One region of the Paenibacillus sp. IHB B 3415 genome, then DNA from elsewhere that is predicted to be linked to it. Evidence: riboswitches for the same ligand, from Rfam matches in the RefSeq annotation. Region 1 holds a riboswitch; each other region holds the start of a gene.
What was found. Region 1 has a riboswitch for thiamine pyrophosphate ahead of QW71_RS37420 (thiamine phosphate synthase). Riboswitches for the same ligand answer to the same signal wherever they lie in the genome.
Positions count from the first base shown of each region.

Region 2: another riboswitch for thiamine pyrophosphate. It lies ahead of QW71_RS21800 (ABC transporter ATP-binding protein); the one in region 1 lies ahead of QW71_RS37420 (thiamine phosphate synthase).
Region 3: another riboswitch for thiamine pyrophosphate. It lies ahead of QW71_RS14930 (ABC transporter substrate-binding protein); the one in region 1 lies ahead of QW71_RS37420 (thiamine phosphate synthase).
Region 4: another riboswitch for thiamine pyrophosphate. It lies ahead of thiC (phosphomethylpyrimidine synthase ThiC); the one in region 1 lies ahead of QW71_RS37420 (thiamine phosphate synthase).

Region 1 is NZ_JUEI01000081.1:17,326-20,588, forward strand. It holds gene QW71_RS29210 (NUDIX domain-containing protein) at 1-31, opposite strand, end outside; gene QW71_RS29215 (SDR family oxidoreductase) at 240-1,112, shown strand; TPP riboswitch at 1,307-1,409, shown strand; gene QW71_RS37420 (thiamine phosphate synthase) at 1,522-2,184, shown strand; gene thiS (sulfur carrier protein ThiS) at 2,181-2,384, shown strand; gene QW71_RS29230 (thiazole synthase) at 2,467-3,231, shown strand; gene thiH (2-iminoacetate synthase ThiH) at 3,263-3,263, shown strand, end outside.
Region 2 is NZ_JUEI01000051.1:74,938-78,200, forward strand. It holds gene QW71_RS21795 (TetR/AcrR family transcriptional regulator) at 156-848, shown strand; TPP riboswitch at 917-1,019, shown strand; gene QW71_RS21800 (ABC transporter ATP-binding protein) at 1,132-1,914, shown strand; gene QW71_RS21805 (ABC transporter permease) at 1,895-2,671, shown strand; gene QW71_RS21810 (ABC transporter substrate-binding protein) at 2,668-3,263, shown strand, end outside.
Region 3 is NZ_JUEI01000027.1:95,518-98,780, forward strand. It holds gene QW71_RS14925 (MTH1187 family thiamine-binding protein) at 1-259, opposite strand, end outside; gene QW71_RS14930 (ABC transporter substrate-binding protein) at 313-1,398, opposite strand; TPP riboswitch at 1,529-1,639, opposite strand; gene QW71_RS14935 (hypothetical protein) at 1,712-3,112, opposite strand; gene QW71_RS14940 (sigma-70 family RNA polymerase sigma factor) at 3,106-3,263, opposite strand, start outside.
Region 4 is NZ_JUEI01000044.1:22,430-25,692, reverse strand. It holds gene thiC (phosphomethylpyrimidine synthase ThiC) at 22-1,716, opposite strand; TPP riboswitch at 1,886-1,992, opposite strand; gene trxB (thioredoxin-disulfide reductase) at 2,065-3,018, opposite strand; gene QW71_RS19665 (lipopolysaccharide assembly protein LapB) at 3,163-3,263, opposite strand, start outside.

The DNA.
Region 1 (3,263 bases):
CAACGATGATGGTTTTTGATTTTTTGGACATGAGGATAACTCTCCTTCTGCAGGCTCTATAATGGACCGGGGAACGCGTTGGACTGAAGATTTTCTGTTTGGCCAGCTTCCCTATGTGGTAAGTAAAATAACGTAAAGCGATTTTTGCTAGGTAAGTATGATGCATAAACACCAGACTTTTAGCCATCCTAACATGATTAGTAAAACAGTATAATGGTACAGCGAAAGGAGAATGGATTATGCCAGACACCAGCAAACAACCCGTCAAAACCCTGCCTCCGCAGGTACAGGACCAGCAGCCCGGAATTGAAAGCGAGATGAACCCGCTTCCGGAGTTTGAAACCTCGGCTTACAAGGCAGCAGGCAAGCTGCTGGGCAAGGCCGCGCTCATTACCGGAGGGGACAGCGGAATCGGTCGTGCGGTTGCCGTTCATTTTGCCAAAGAAGGCGCAGATGTAGTGATATCCTATCTGAATGAGCATGAAGATGCGGAAGAAACCAAACGTCAGGTGGAACAGGAGGGGCGGAAGTGTATTCTGATCTCCGGTGATATCGGGGTTGAGGCCTTCTGTCAGGATCTGATTAATAAAACCATTGAGGGACTCGGCAAGCTGGACATCCTGATTAACAATGCGGCAGAGCAGCATCCGCAGGAGACTATTGAGGACATTACCGCCGAGCAGCTGGAGCGGACGTTCCGGACGAATATATTCTCCATGTTCTATCTGACCAAGGCAGCGATGCCCCATCTCAAAAAAGGCTCCACGATCATCAACACTACGTCTATCACGGCGTACCGCGGCAGCCCGCAGCTGCTGGACTATTCGTCCACCAAAGGAGCAATTCTCAGCTTCACCCGCTCCCTGTCGATGAATCTCGCAGACAAAGGCATCCGCGTGAACGCGGTAGCACCGGGACCGATCTGGACGCCGCTGATTCCGTCTACGTTTGACGCGAAGAAGGTCAGTGAATTCGGCGGCACCCAGCCGATGAAGCGTCCGGGACAGCCCGAAGAGCTGGCACCGGCTTATGTGTATCTGGCTTCTGACGACTCCTCCTATGTGAGCGGTCAGGTCATGCATGTGAACGGCGGCGAGATCGTTAACGGCTGACCATTGGCACTGCTTTGTAAGCCGGATAAGTTTATACAGGTTTAAGGCATCCAAGGTTCAACAGGTGAAAAGTCAGCCGGAAGGCTGGCTTTTTTGCCGTTTAAACCCGCTGGATTTAATAACTGAATCTATTAAAGAATAGCTCTTACAGGAATAATATGCTAATATACAAACTGCAAGAACAATAGAATATGAACGATCACTAGGGGTGCCGCAAGGCTGAGACGAACATATCTGTTCGGACCCTTTGAACCTGATCTGGTTTATACCAGCGTAGGGAAGTGGAGAATGAATAATGCAGCGGGGGTAACGGCTTACCCGGTATTCCTGCTTATATTCCGGACTGCTTCCTGATACAGGGGGCGGTCTTTTTGTATTTTCCGGAATGCCGTATAGAGGGAAGGTGAAGGTGCTGAAAGAAATCCATTTGATCTCGGATGGGAGGCTGAATCCGGAGCAGTTTGCCGGTTTGGCTGCTGCTGTACATAACATGGTGGATTATATCCATCTCCGGGAAAAAGCCCTGACCGCACGGGAGCTTCTGGCTGCCGCAGAGCGGTTGCTGCAAGCGGGGGTTCCTCCCTCTAAGCTGGTCATTAATGACCGGATAGATGTGGCTCTGGCAGCAGGGGCAGCCGGTGTCCAATTGGCCTGGCACAGTCTGCCGCCTGCCGGGGCGCGCGGCATTGCCCCGGGCCTGCGGCTGGGCAGGTCAGTGCACTCCTCGGAGGAAGCGGCACGCGCCGGACGGCAGGGAGCGGACTTCTGTCTGTATGGACATGTATTCCCCACGGCCTGCAAGCCCGGACAGCGGGAACGGGGCCTGGAGCAGCTGGAAGTGGCCGTCCGCTGCAGCAGTATACCGCTGATTGCTATCGGAGGCATCACACCGGGTAATACCGGACCAGTTCTATTGAAAGGTGCTGCCGGAATAGCCGTAATGTCCGGGATATGCGGAGCGACGGACCCTGCTGGCGCCGCTGAGGCCTACAGATCATCCGTTCAGGCCGCAGCGTATGCTGAAGTCCTGAATGAAGCCCCCTTACCGGGCAAAGGAGGTGAACTGGAATGAATTTGACCGTTAACGGCCACAGAGGAAGGTATGATGAGAGCTGCCGGACGCTGGCTGATCTTCTGGCCCGGCCTGAGTGGGCCGGGAAGCTGGTTATTGTGGAGCTGAATGGCGAGCTTGCCGGCAGAGAGGTTTATGAAGATACATTGCTGAATGAAGGTGACCGAGTTGAGCTGGTTCATTTTGTCGGCGGAGGCTAGGGGGCCTTGCACGCGCAGCAGACGGAACAATGCAGATACGTAATTTAGCTTAAGGCAGTGACTTATCACAGGAGGCGATATGATGCAAGATCCTTTGGTTATCGGAGGAGTTACTTTAACGAGCAGACTGTTCATCGGGACCGGAAAATACAGCCGCAACACCCTTATTCCTGAAGTGATTGCCCGTTCGGGTTCACAAGTCATTACGGTTGCCCTGCGCCGGGTAGATCCGGAGAGCAAGGACAATATTATCAGCCATATTCCTTCCCACATGACGCTGCTGCCCAATACCTCCGGTGCACGCACCGCAGAGGAAGCCGTACGCATTGCCAGGCTGGCGAAGTCGGCGGGACTGGGTAATTGGGTGAAGATCGAGGTTATCAATGATCAGAAATATCTGCTGCCTGATAATACCGAGACGATCAGAGCGACAGAAATTCTAGCTGCGGAGGGTTTCGTTGTTCTGCCTTACATGAGCCCTGATCTGTCAGCCGCACTCCGGCTGAAGGAGGCGGGAGCTGCAGCCGTCATGCCGCTGGGAGCGCCAATCGGCTCTAACCGCGGGCTGCAGACCAAGGAGCTGATCCGGATTCTGATATCAGAAACGGGTCTGCCCATCATCGTGGATGCCGGTATTGGCAGACCCTCCGAGGCTGCTGAGGCGATGGAAATGGGCGCAGCCGCTGTGCTGCTGAATACGGCAATTGCCACCGCCCGGGACCCGCAGCTGATGGCGGAGGCATTCCGCGAAGCGGTGTCGGCGGGGCGGAAGGCCTATCTGGCCGGGCTGGGGCCGGTGGAAGAGACAGCCGCAGCTTCTTCGCCGCTGACCGGATTTCTGGCCTGACTGATGCTGTTTAAGAAGAGGGAGGAAGGACA
Region 2 (3,263 bases), on a different contig from region 1:
GCGAGGCTAGAAGATACGTCAATTCGTCACAATTGATTCGTTTGCTTGAACAAGCTGAAATAATGCATTTTATACAACAATTTGGGATTTAGGCCGATCGAATGAGGGAATTGTTGTATTATGGGCAGGATTCACTTTATATGAAAGGGGACATCATGAAAAAAACAGAAACAGAAGTTGAACCTGTAACATCAGCAGTTCCCGAGAACACAGACAACACAGACAACACAGATAACACAGTGAACGCAGACAACGCTGCAAAAGAACCCGCCGATCCTTATATGCAGCGGATTCTCGAAGCCGCCCGCCAGTTGTTCACCGAGAGCGGACTCGAAGCTGTGAGTATGTACGGCATCGCCAAACGGGCCGGCATAGGACAGGGATCGCTCTACCGCCGCTTCACCGATAAGGGCGAAATCTGTTCGGCTCTGCTGCTGGACAGCACCGAGCAGTTTCTGTCGGGGATGGAACAGCAGCTTGCTGCCAGCGCCGGTGAAACGGCTGCCCTCGCGCATCTGCAGAGCAGCATTGAGCAGGTCGTTGGTTTCATTGAGCAATATGCGGAGCTCTTGAATATGATCAAATCCGAATTCACCGGCAAGAAGCAGCTTACCCAGTTCGAACATCCTTTTTTCCTGCGGCTCGGGAGGATTATGAGTGAACTTCTGCACCGCGCATCCGCGAATGGAGAGATTATCGGGATCGATCCCCGCTTCGCTGCCACAGCGCTGATCTCTGTACTTAGTCCTGATCTTTACCTGTATGAACAGAAACGGAACGGCTCCTCCAAAGAGGAAATCTCGCGGGGAATTGTTGCATTGTTCATAACCGGCCTCTCCAAGCGCTGAACACAGGCTCTTTACAAGCGGGGGAATTATGGTATATTAAGTACCAATTACGAATTCAATAGCACCTGTTATTTCACTAGGGGAGTCGGCCGACTGAGACGGAGCTTAAGCTCCGGACCCTTGGAACCTGATCTGGATCATACCAGCGGAGGGAAGTGGAGCAGAATGTATCAGCGGTTCCGCGTCTTTGCAAACTGACTGTACCTTCAGGCCCATTCATTTCCTCCGGAAATGGATGGGTCTTTCTTGTTTTCGTAGCGTAATCACTTTTCCCTAAGGAGGCTTGCTTCCCCATCCTATGATCAACATCGCTAACCTGTCCTATTCTTTCGGCGCAGCTTCAAGGGCTCCGGTCTTCTCCGGAATCTCCATGAAGGTCCGCCGCGGGGAGTTCATCTCCGTCGTGGGTGCCAGCGGCTGCGGCAAAAGCACGCTGTTCAAAATTATCGCCGGCCTGCTGGAACCCGGCAGCGGCGAGGTTGCCCTGCACGGGCAACCGCCTAATAACGCCTCGGAGCGGCTCGGCCAGGTCGGCTATATGCCGCAGCGGGATCTCCTGCTGCCCTGGAGAACCGTACTGGACAATTGCCTGTTGCCCTGGGAACTGAAGCGGAGCGGCTCCAAAGAGGAAGCCGTTATTCAGATCCGCAGCATGCTGCAGCAGTTCGGCCTTGGTGAGACCGGGGCTGCATATCCGCATGAGCTGTCGGGCGGCATGCGCCAGCGGGTTGCGGTACTCCGCACCATTGCCGCCGGGAATGAGCTGCTCCTGCTGGACGAGCCGTTCGGGGCACTGGACGCCATAACCAAACGGGAGCTTCACCGCTGGCTGCTGGAATTATGGTCGGGACTGGACAAGACTGTGCTGTTCATTACCCATGACCTTGAAGAAGCGCTTCTGCTTAGTGACCGTATCTATCTGATGACCGGCGGTGCCGGGGGCGGTATGCAGGAGTTCATCACCGGTCTGCCCCGCCCCAGACATCATAGTCTGAATTACGAACCGCAGTTTGTTGCCCTGCGGCAGGATTTGGAGCTGAAGCTGTATGACAACCGTCTTCTATAGAAGATTGTTGCGGGAGTACAGCCCGGCTATTCTGCTTGTGCTGCTGATTCTTGCGGTCTGGGAAACGGTGTCCCGGCTGGGGTTGATTCCTCCGTTCATCCTGCCGGCTCCCACGGCCATCTGGAACGCTCTGATGGAGGAGCGGCATTTGCTCTTCGGTGTGCACCTGCCCGCAACGCTGCTTGAGGTACTAACAGGCTTCGCTCTGTCCGTCTTCTGCGGCAGTCTGCTGGGAACGGGCATGCATCTGTTCAGGCCACTGGCCAAAGCGCTGTATCCGCTGCTGATTATCAGCCAGACGATTCCGCTGGTTGCCCTCTCTCCCCTGTTTATCATGTGGTTCGGCTACACCTTGTGGAGTAAGGTTGCCGTAGTGTTCCTGACCGCCTTCTTCCCGGTGGTTGTCGGCACCTACGACGGGCTGGGCAAGAATACGGAGCAGTACCGTGAGCTATTGTTGACGCTTGGCGCGAACCGCTGGCAGATTCTCCGCAAGGCTGCTGTTCCGCTGGCCCTGCCGTCCTTTTTCTCCGGACTGAAGCTGTCGGTGGTGTACTGCGTCATTGGCGCTACCATCGGCGAATGGCTTGGAGGCAGCCGGGGGCTCGGTTATTTCAGCCGGAGAATGGCCGGCAATCTGCAGAGTGCCGAGATGTTTGCCGCTGTTGTGCTGCTGTCCGCCCTTGGGATCACTTTGTTTCTGTGTATTGCTACGCTCGAGAAGTTATTTCTGAAGAAAAGAGGACGTTATTCATGACTCCAATCCGCTATAACCGTTATCACTACACCCGTAGTACTCAACCTTATAAGTTGCTGCCTTATGTATTGCTCCTGTCTGTTCTTTTGGTGCTGCCGGGCTGCGCCGGCAATAACGGACCGGCTGGCTCCGGCTCATCATCGGCATCATCCGCTCCGACGGCAACCGCAGACGGTACAGCCCATAAGCTGACGATCATGCTCGACTGGTATCCGAACGCCGTTCATTCCTTTTTGTACGCGGCACAGAGTGAGGGGTATTTTGCCGAAGAGGGGCTTGATGTTGAGATACAGATGCCTGCCGACAGCAACGACGCGCTGAAGCTGGTAGCTGCCGGACAAGTCGATCTGGCACTCAGCTACCAGCCGCAGGTGCTGATGGCCCGGGGAGAGCAGATTCCGGTCAAATCCGTCGCCGCTCTGGTACGGCATCCCCTGAACCATCTCATGGTTTCCGCAGACAGCGGAATAACCCGCCCCGGGGAGCTCTCAGGCAAGCAAGCCGGTTACTCCTCCATTCCGCTGTATGAAGCCATGCTGCACACTATGATCCAAACCGATGGCGGTGATCCCGCCTCCCTGAAGCTGATTGA
Region 3 (3,263 bases), on a different contig from region 1:
TAATGCCGCTGGGATTATGGGCGATCTTGATCTGGGAGATCACGCTCGGGCTGCCGGAGGCAATCAGTGCCTCATGCATCTGGCGTACAACTTCCAGCAGCTCCGTGAGCTCGCCTTCCATGGTAGTATCAAGCGGATTCACCTGATGTTTAACCCCCGACTTCTGAATTACCTCAATCGCAGTGTCCACGTAAGGGATCGAATCCTCATTGTTTGGAGTCTTGGGAATTACCTGAATGCTAAGCAGTGTATTAGCCATTTATTATTCATTCCTCTCATGTGAGTTAGTGTCAGTATTATTCCACTCGGTGTTTACTGGCCTTCCGGCAAAAATTCATTCGTAAATGTACTTGCGGCATCCAGCGGTTTATCCAGCAGCTTCAGGCCGTACATCCACTCTGCGTAATTCTGCCAGATTTCAAGCTTCTGCTCACCCCAGCGGGCGGCATCGTCCTTGTATTTCGGGCTGAGCCATTTCTGGCTGGCCAGCACCAGCTCGGGATCAAGATCAGGCACTGCATCGGACAGGACCGTGGCCGCTTCTTCCGGATGGTCGATCGCGTATTGGTATCCTTTCGACGTAGCTTTGAGGAAAGCCTTCACCACTTCCGGATGCTCGGCGATTTCCTTCTCACTGGTGGTCAGCACCGGTGTGTAGTAATCCAGCTGCGGCGCATAATCCTTCAGGTACAGCATATCCAGCGGCTCGCCGCGCAGCTCGGCTTCGATCCCGGTCCAGGCGTAGAAGATCCAGGCAAAGTCGATATCGCGTTTCACCGCAGTGAAGAAGTCAGCTTCGCCGATATTCACCAATTTCACTTTGGAGACGTCTCCGCCATCGGGGTCCATGATGGCTTTCATAGCTGCTTCTTCCGCTGGAGAGCCCCAGCCTCCGTAGGTTTTGCCTTCGAAGTCTTTTGGCGTCTTAATGTTGCGGTCCTTCGGAGCGGCAAAGCCGGAGGTATTATGCTGAATGATTGCGGCGATGGATACGAGCGGCACATCCTGCAGGCGGGCCAGGGTGAGCGCCTCCTGTGCACTGATGCCAAACTGGGCTTCACCGGAAGTAACCATGGTGTCAGATCCGGCAGCACCCGGCTGCACGATCTCCACGTCAAGACCTTCCTCAGCGTAATATCCCAGCTCCTTGGCGGTATACAGGCCGGTGTGATTCGTGTTCGGCGTCCAGTCCAGCGCAATCTTAACCGGGGTCAGCTCTTTAGGCGCGTCGGTGGTACTGGCGGCTGCGGTTGCTTCAGGTGCAGCGGTGCTGTTCCCGGCGGCAGGTGTGCTGCCTCCGGCATTGCTGCCCGGGTTGACGTTCCCGTTGCCGCATCCGGCCATCACGAGCACAAGCATAGAGCTAAGCAGCAGCGGTAATACTTTTTTGACTCCCATTTCTCTTCTCTCTCCTTCCAGCAATCCCTAGTCTTCCAAAATTCAGAGTAACCCATACCAAAAAGCGCCCCGGAGACCGGGACGCCAGTTATTTGCGCAAGGTGAGTTCAACTTCAGGCCCATGAAGGGGTTCAAGTTAAATGAAGATTCCTACGCTGGCATTATCCAGATCAGGTATAAGGGTCAGTATCTTGTGGGATACAATCTCAGCCGGCCAATTCCAGCACCCCTGGTTCTATGAAGTTCACGGGTATTGCTATGTTCTTACGGTGTATTATAGACGCCGCTCTTGCGGTTGTCCAGTCTCCCCGTCCTAATCTTCGAGCTTTAGCGGCAGAATCCAGGGGCCTTTGAGCAGGAATAGAGGCTCCGACATTCTAAAACGCAGCGTATCCGCGCCGGGCTCTGCATCCAGAAGAAGAGTCTTCAAGATTCTTGGGAATGTCTCGGTATCCTGCCAGCCGTATGAATATTTGTCCCCAGAACCCGGATAGCGGATGAAGAAATGCGTCAGTGACTTTGCCGCTTCGGGATCAAAATTCATATCCACATCAACACTGACAGCCGTCCCGCTGCTGCGCTCAATGCGGGTGAATTCTACCGGGTAACCGGCGATCTCAGCGGTAATGTGGAGAGGCGCACTCTCCCCGCTGGCGGGCAGCGGCAGAACGACCTCCCGGGAGAGTGCCTTCCGTTCCGCTATTTCGATGTAAGGGATGACGACCCTGTAAGACTGTTCTTCAGCTGATGCCAATTCCCGGAACGAGAACTCCGACGGGTAGACCATAGTTGAAGGAGGTTCAACCTTCGCTTTGACACCCTCTTCATTCTCGACATACAGGTCATTCCAGGATACCAGCGGCTCCAGTGAATAAGAATGGACGGCGGAGAACGAATCTGGAAGGGCCGGAACTAATTCGACGCGGACAAGCCCGTCATCCAGACGTACCGGAAAAGCCGTAATCCGCACATCCTGGTGCACATCACTTGCGCCTAAATGCTGCAGATCATCGGCGGTCACCGGTGCTTGAAGCACCAGTGGCCCGACTGCTGCTCCATTGATATACAGAGTAACCGGTTCAGCGGTTTCAAGCTCCAAATTTCCGGGAAGTGCAGCGCTGTAGCTTGCATACCAGTCTCCGGATGCAGAAGACCGCATATTGGAAGTAAAGGTATAACGGTCCCCTCCGATGTCTGCCTGAAATTCAGTAATGACGGGAGTCAGTTGTCCCCGCAGCGTAATGGTCCCGCTGTTCTCCTGCAAAAGTATGGCATGAACTATCAGCTTTCCCTTGCCTATGGCAGCAGTGTAAGGCTTCTCCAGAACATAAAGCTGACTGTCCGGGCTGCTTTCCAGAACAGTGCCGAAGCCGGGCAGGAAGCTAAGGGCTTGCTTTAGACCTGCCTGGACGTCAGGGGAGAACGACAGCAGGCCTGCGGCCATAAGGATCGCGGCCGCCGCCGCTCCAATAGCCGTACGCCGCCGCGGCTTGCGGACAGCAGCAGGCAGTTCAGGCGCCGGTTCAGTCTGAATAAGGGCGAGGGTACGGCTCTTGATCCGCTCAAGTGAGGCAATCTCTTCTTTAGACCCGGGTACCGGGCTGGACTCAGGCTCCCCCAGCAATCCGTTCAGTGCAAGTTCAGCCTCGCTGAATTCCAGATGATCGAGCTGATCAAATATGCTTTTCTCACCGCTGTTCCTATCCTTTACCATGATCCGAGTTCCCCCTTTCCATCTTCGCCAGTCTGATGTATAGCCTGCTTCAGCATTGTCCGGCAGCGGTACAGACGGCTCTCGACAGCTTTTTTACTGAACCCAAAGGCCGCAGCCAGTTCATCCAGACTCTCGTATAGGTAATACCTGC
Region 4 (3,263 bases), on a different contig from region 1:
GCTATAGGAGACTTGCCTTTTTTACAGCGACCTGCTCAATCTGTAGGAATTACGGATATCATGCGAAATCCGCATGCTGCAGAATTTAGGACCGCACATAGAGCAGAAATGAGCTTGCTTCGCCCCCTCCGCAGGAAGCGTCTCATCATGATACTCCAGCGCCCTTTCCGGGTCCAGAGAGAGATGGAACTGGTCTCGCCAGCGAAACTCGAACCGCGCCTTGGACAGCGCATTATCCCTGTCCTGTGCACCCGGATGCCCCTTGGCGAGGTCTGCGGCATGTGCAGCGATCTTGTAGGTAATGACTCCCTCGCGCACGTCATTCTTGTTAGGCAGACCTAAATGCTCCTTGGGTGTAACGTAACACAGCATAGCCGTCCCGATCCAGCCGATCATCGCCGCCCCGATGGCTGAAGTGATATGATCATAACCGGGTGCAATATCGGTAGTGAGCGGACCCAGGGTGTAAAAAGGGGCTTCCCGGCAAATCTCGAGCTGCTTGTCCATATTCTCCTTAATCTTGTGCATCGGCACATGCCCCGGACCCTCAACCATTACCTGAACATCGTGCTTCCAGGCCAGCGCTGTCAGCTCTCCCAGCGTCTCCAGCTCAGCGAATTGAGCTTCGTCATTGGCATCTGCAATAGAACCCGGACGAAGTCCGTCCCCCAGAGAGAAGGCCACATCATACGTCTTCATAATCTCACATATAGCTTCGAAGTGTGTGTACAGAAAGTTCTCCTGCTGATGGGCAAGGCACCAAGCGGCCATAATCGAGCCGCCCCGTGATACGATTCCCGTCATTCTTCCGGCAGTCAGCGGAATATAGCGCTGTAGCACCCCGGCATGAATGGTGAAGTAATCGACCCCCTGCTCCGCCTGCTCAATCAGCGTGTCGCGATAGAGCTCCCAGGTTAAATCCTCGGCTATGCCGTTCACCTTTTCGAGCGCCTGGTATAAGGGCACCGTGCCGACAGGCACAGGAGAATTGCGTGTAATCCATTCACGGGTGGTATGAATCTTGGAGCCGGTGGAGAGGTCCATGATGGTGTCGGCCCCCCAGCGGGTCGCCCACCGCATCTTCTCCACTTCCTCTTCAATAGAAGAAGACACCGCAGAATTTCCGATGTTCGCATTGATCTTAACCAGGAAGTTACGGCCAATAATCATCGGCTCGCTCTCGGGATGATTGATGTTGGCCGGAATAATGGCCCGTCCGGCGGCTACCTCATCCCTTACGAATTCCGGCCGGGTATTCTCGCGGATCGCGATATACTCCATTTCCGATGTAATGATCCCTTGCCGCGCATAATGCAGCTGGGTAACATTGCGGCCCGCATGTGCCCGCAGGGGACTCCGCTGCAGCCCTGGATAAGCCTCTGCGGGCGGCCCGCCCCTGCGGATTCCATTATCCTCCGGCTGCACAGCTCTTCCGGTGTATTCCTCCGAATCGCCACGCTCCGCAATCCAGCATAAACGGTGCGGCGGCAGCCCCCTCCGAATGTCAGCCTCTTGCGCAGCATCGGTGTAAATTCCGCTGGTGTCATAGACACGCAGCGGTTCGTTCTCCTCTTCCCCGGCAACGCCCTCAGTTCTGCTGAGGCTGATCTCCCGCATCGGAACCTGAATATCCGGGCGCGAGCCCTCTACATACACTTTGCGGCTTGCAGGAAATCGGGAAAGGTCCACCTCTTCGTTCTTCATCATTTCTGGCATTCTAATCTCCTCCTCTTCGCTCTATGAGCCAATCAGATAAGATTTCACGCAGCAGACTAAGCCGAAGAATCATGTATAGCACAAGGCATATGAATTCTTGCAAGTCAAAAAGCCGCTCCACCTGGAGCGGCTTTATCAAAGGAACAGCCCAATAAGACTGTATTCAAAAAAAGGTCCGACTCCACTTTCCTACGCTGGTATGATCCAGATCAGGTTCAAGGGTCCGGAAATTCACTTTTCCCGTCTCAGCCTATTCAGGCTCCCCTAGTGGGTATCTTATCTAATTAAATACATTCTACTGGTATAGGTTTTTTTTGTAAACCCGTAAATAACAAGAACCTTCTCCGGTTATTTATCGAGCGATTCGCTCCAGTCATGCACCATCGTGCCTTCCAGGAACTTCTCGGCATCCATGGCGGCCATACAGCCGGTTCCGGCTGCCGATATAGCTTGGCGGTAACGCGTATCCTGCACGTCGCCGCAAGCGAATACGCCGGGAATATTCGTCTCTGTGGTGCCCGGGTTAACCACTATATAGCCATTCGCATCGGTGTTAATCTGCCCGCCTAAGAAAGCGGTATTCGGTGTATGTCCGATAGCGACAAATACACCATCCGCTTCCACCAGCTCGGTAAGTCCCGTCTCATTGTTAAGGACGGTGATGCCCTTAACTCCGGTATCGCCGACGGTTACCTCAAGCGGCGTGCGGTTCAGTGCCCATGACACCTTGCTGTTGTCGCGTGCGCGGTCCTGCATGATCTTCGAAGCACGCAGCTCCGGACGGCGGTGAACCAGCGTTACGCTGGAAGCAAAGCGGGTCAGGAAGCTGGCTTCCTCCATCGCGGAATCGCCGCCGCCGACCACGACAATCTTTTTGTTACGGAAAAAGAATCCGTCACAGGTCGCACAGGTGCTGACCCCGCGTCCTACATTCTCCTGCTCACCCGGGATACCCAGGTATCTGGCGGAGGCGCCGGTCGAAATAATGACCGACTCCGCTTCCAGTACACCCATTCCGTCTACAGTCACCTTGAACGGACGCTGTGAGAAGTCAACCGACTCCACCCAGCCATTCTTGAATTCAGCGCCGAAGCGTTCGGCCTGCTTACGCATGTTGTCCATCAGATCAGGACCCAGAATCCCTTCAGGGAAGCCTGGAAAGTTCTCCACTTCTGTCGTCGTTGTCAGCTGTCCTCCCGGCTGCAAGCCTTCAATTACGAGCGGGCTCAGGTTCGCACGCGCCAGATAAATCGCGGCAGTCAGCCCGGCCGGGCCTGTTCCGATTACAATCGTTTTGTACATTACATTGCCTCCTTACAAGTAGGTTTGTATTTACAAGTGGAAACGGCTTTATCGTCCTTTTATTAGGACGGTACCGTTTCAGCGAGAAATATAAGGATAAGTTATCGTGAGAAACATATAGATCCTTATATTTGAAAAAAGGGTTCAAATATTGTTGGTGGACGGCGACAAGCCGTCCGTTCCCGGCAGCATGCCCTGGGTATCGCATTCACTGTCGATCCGCCGTGCATAACGGCTTACCATGG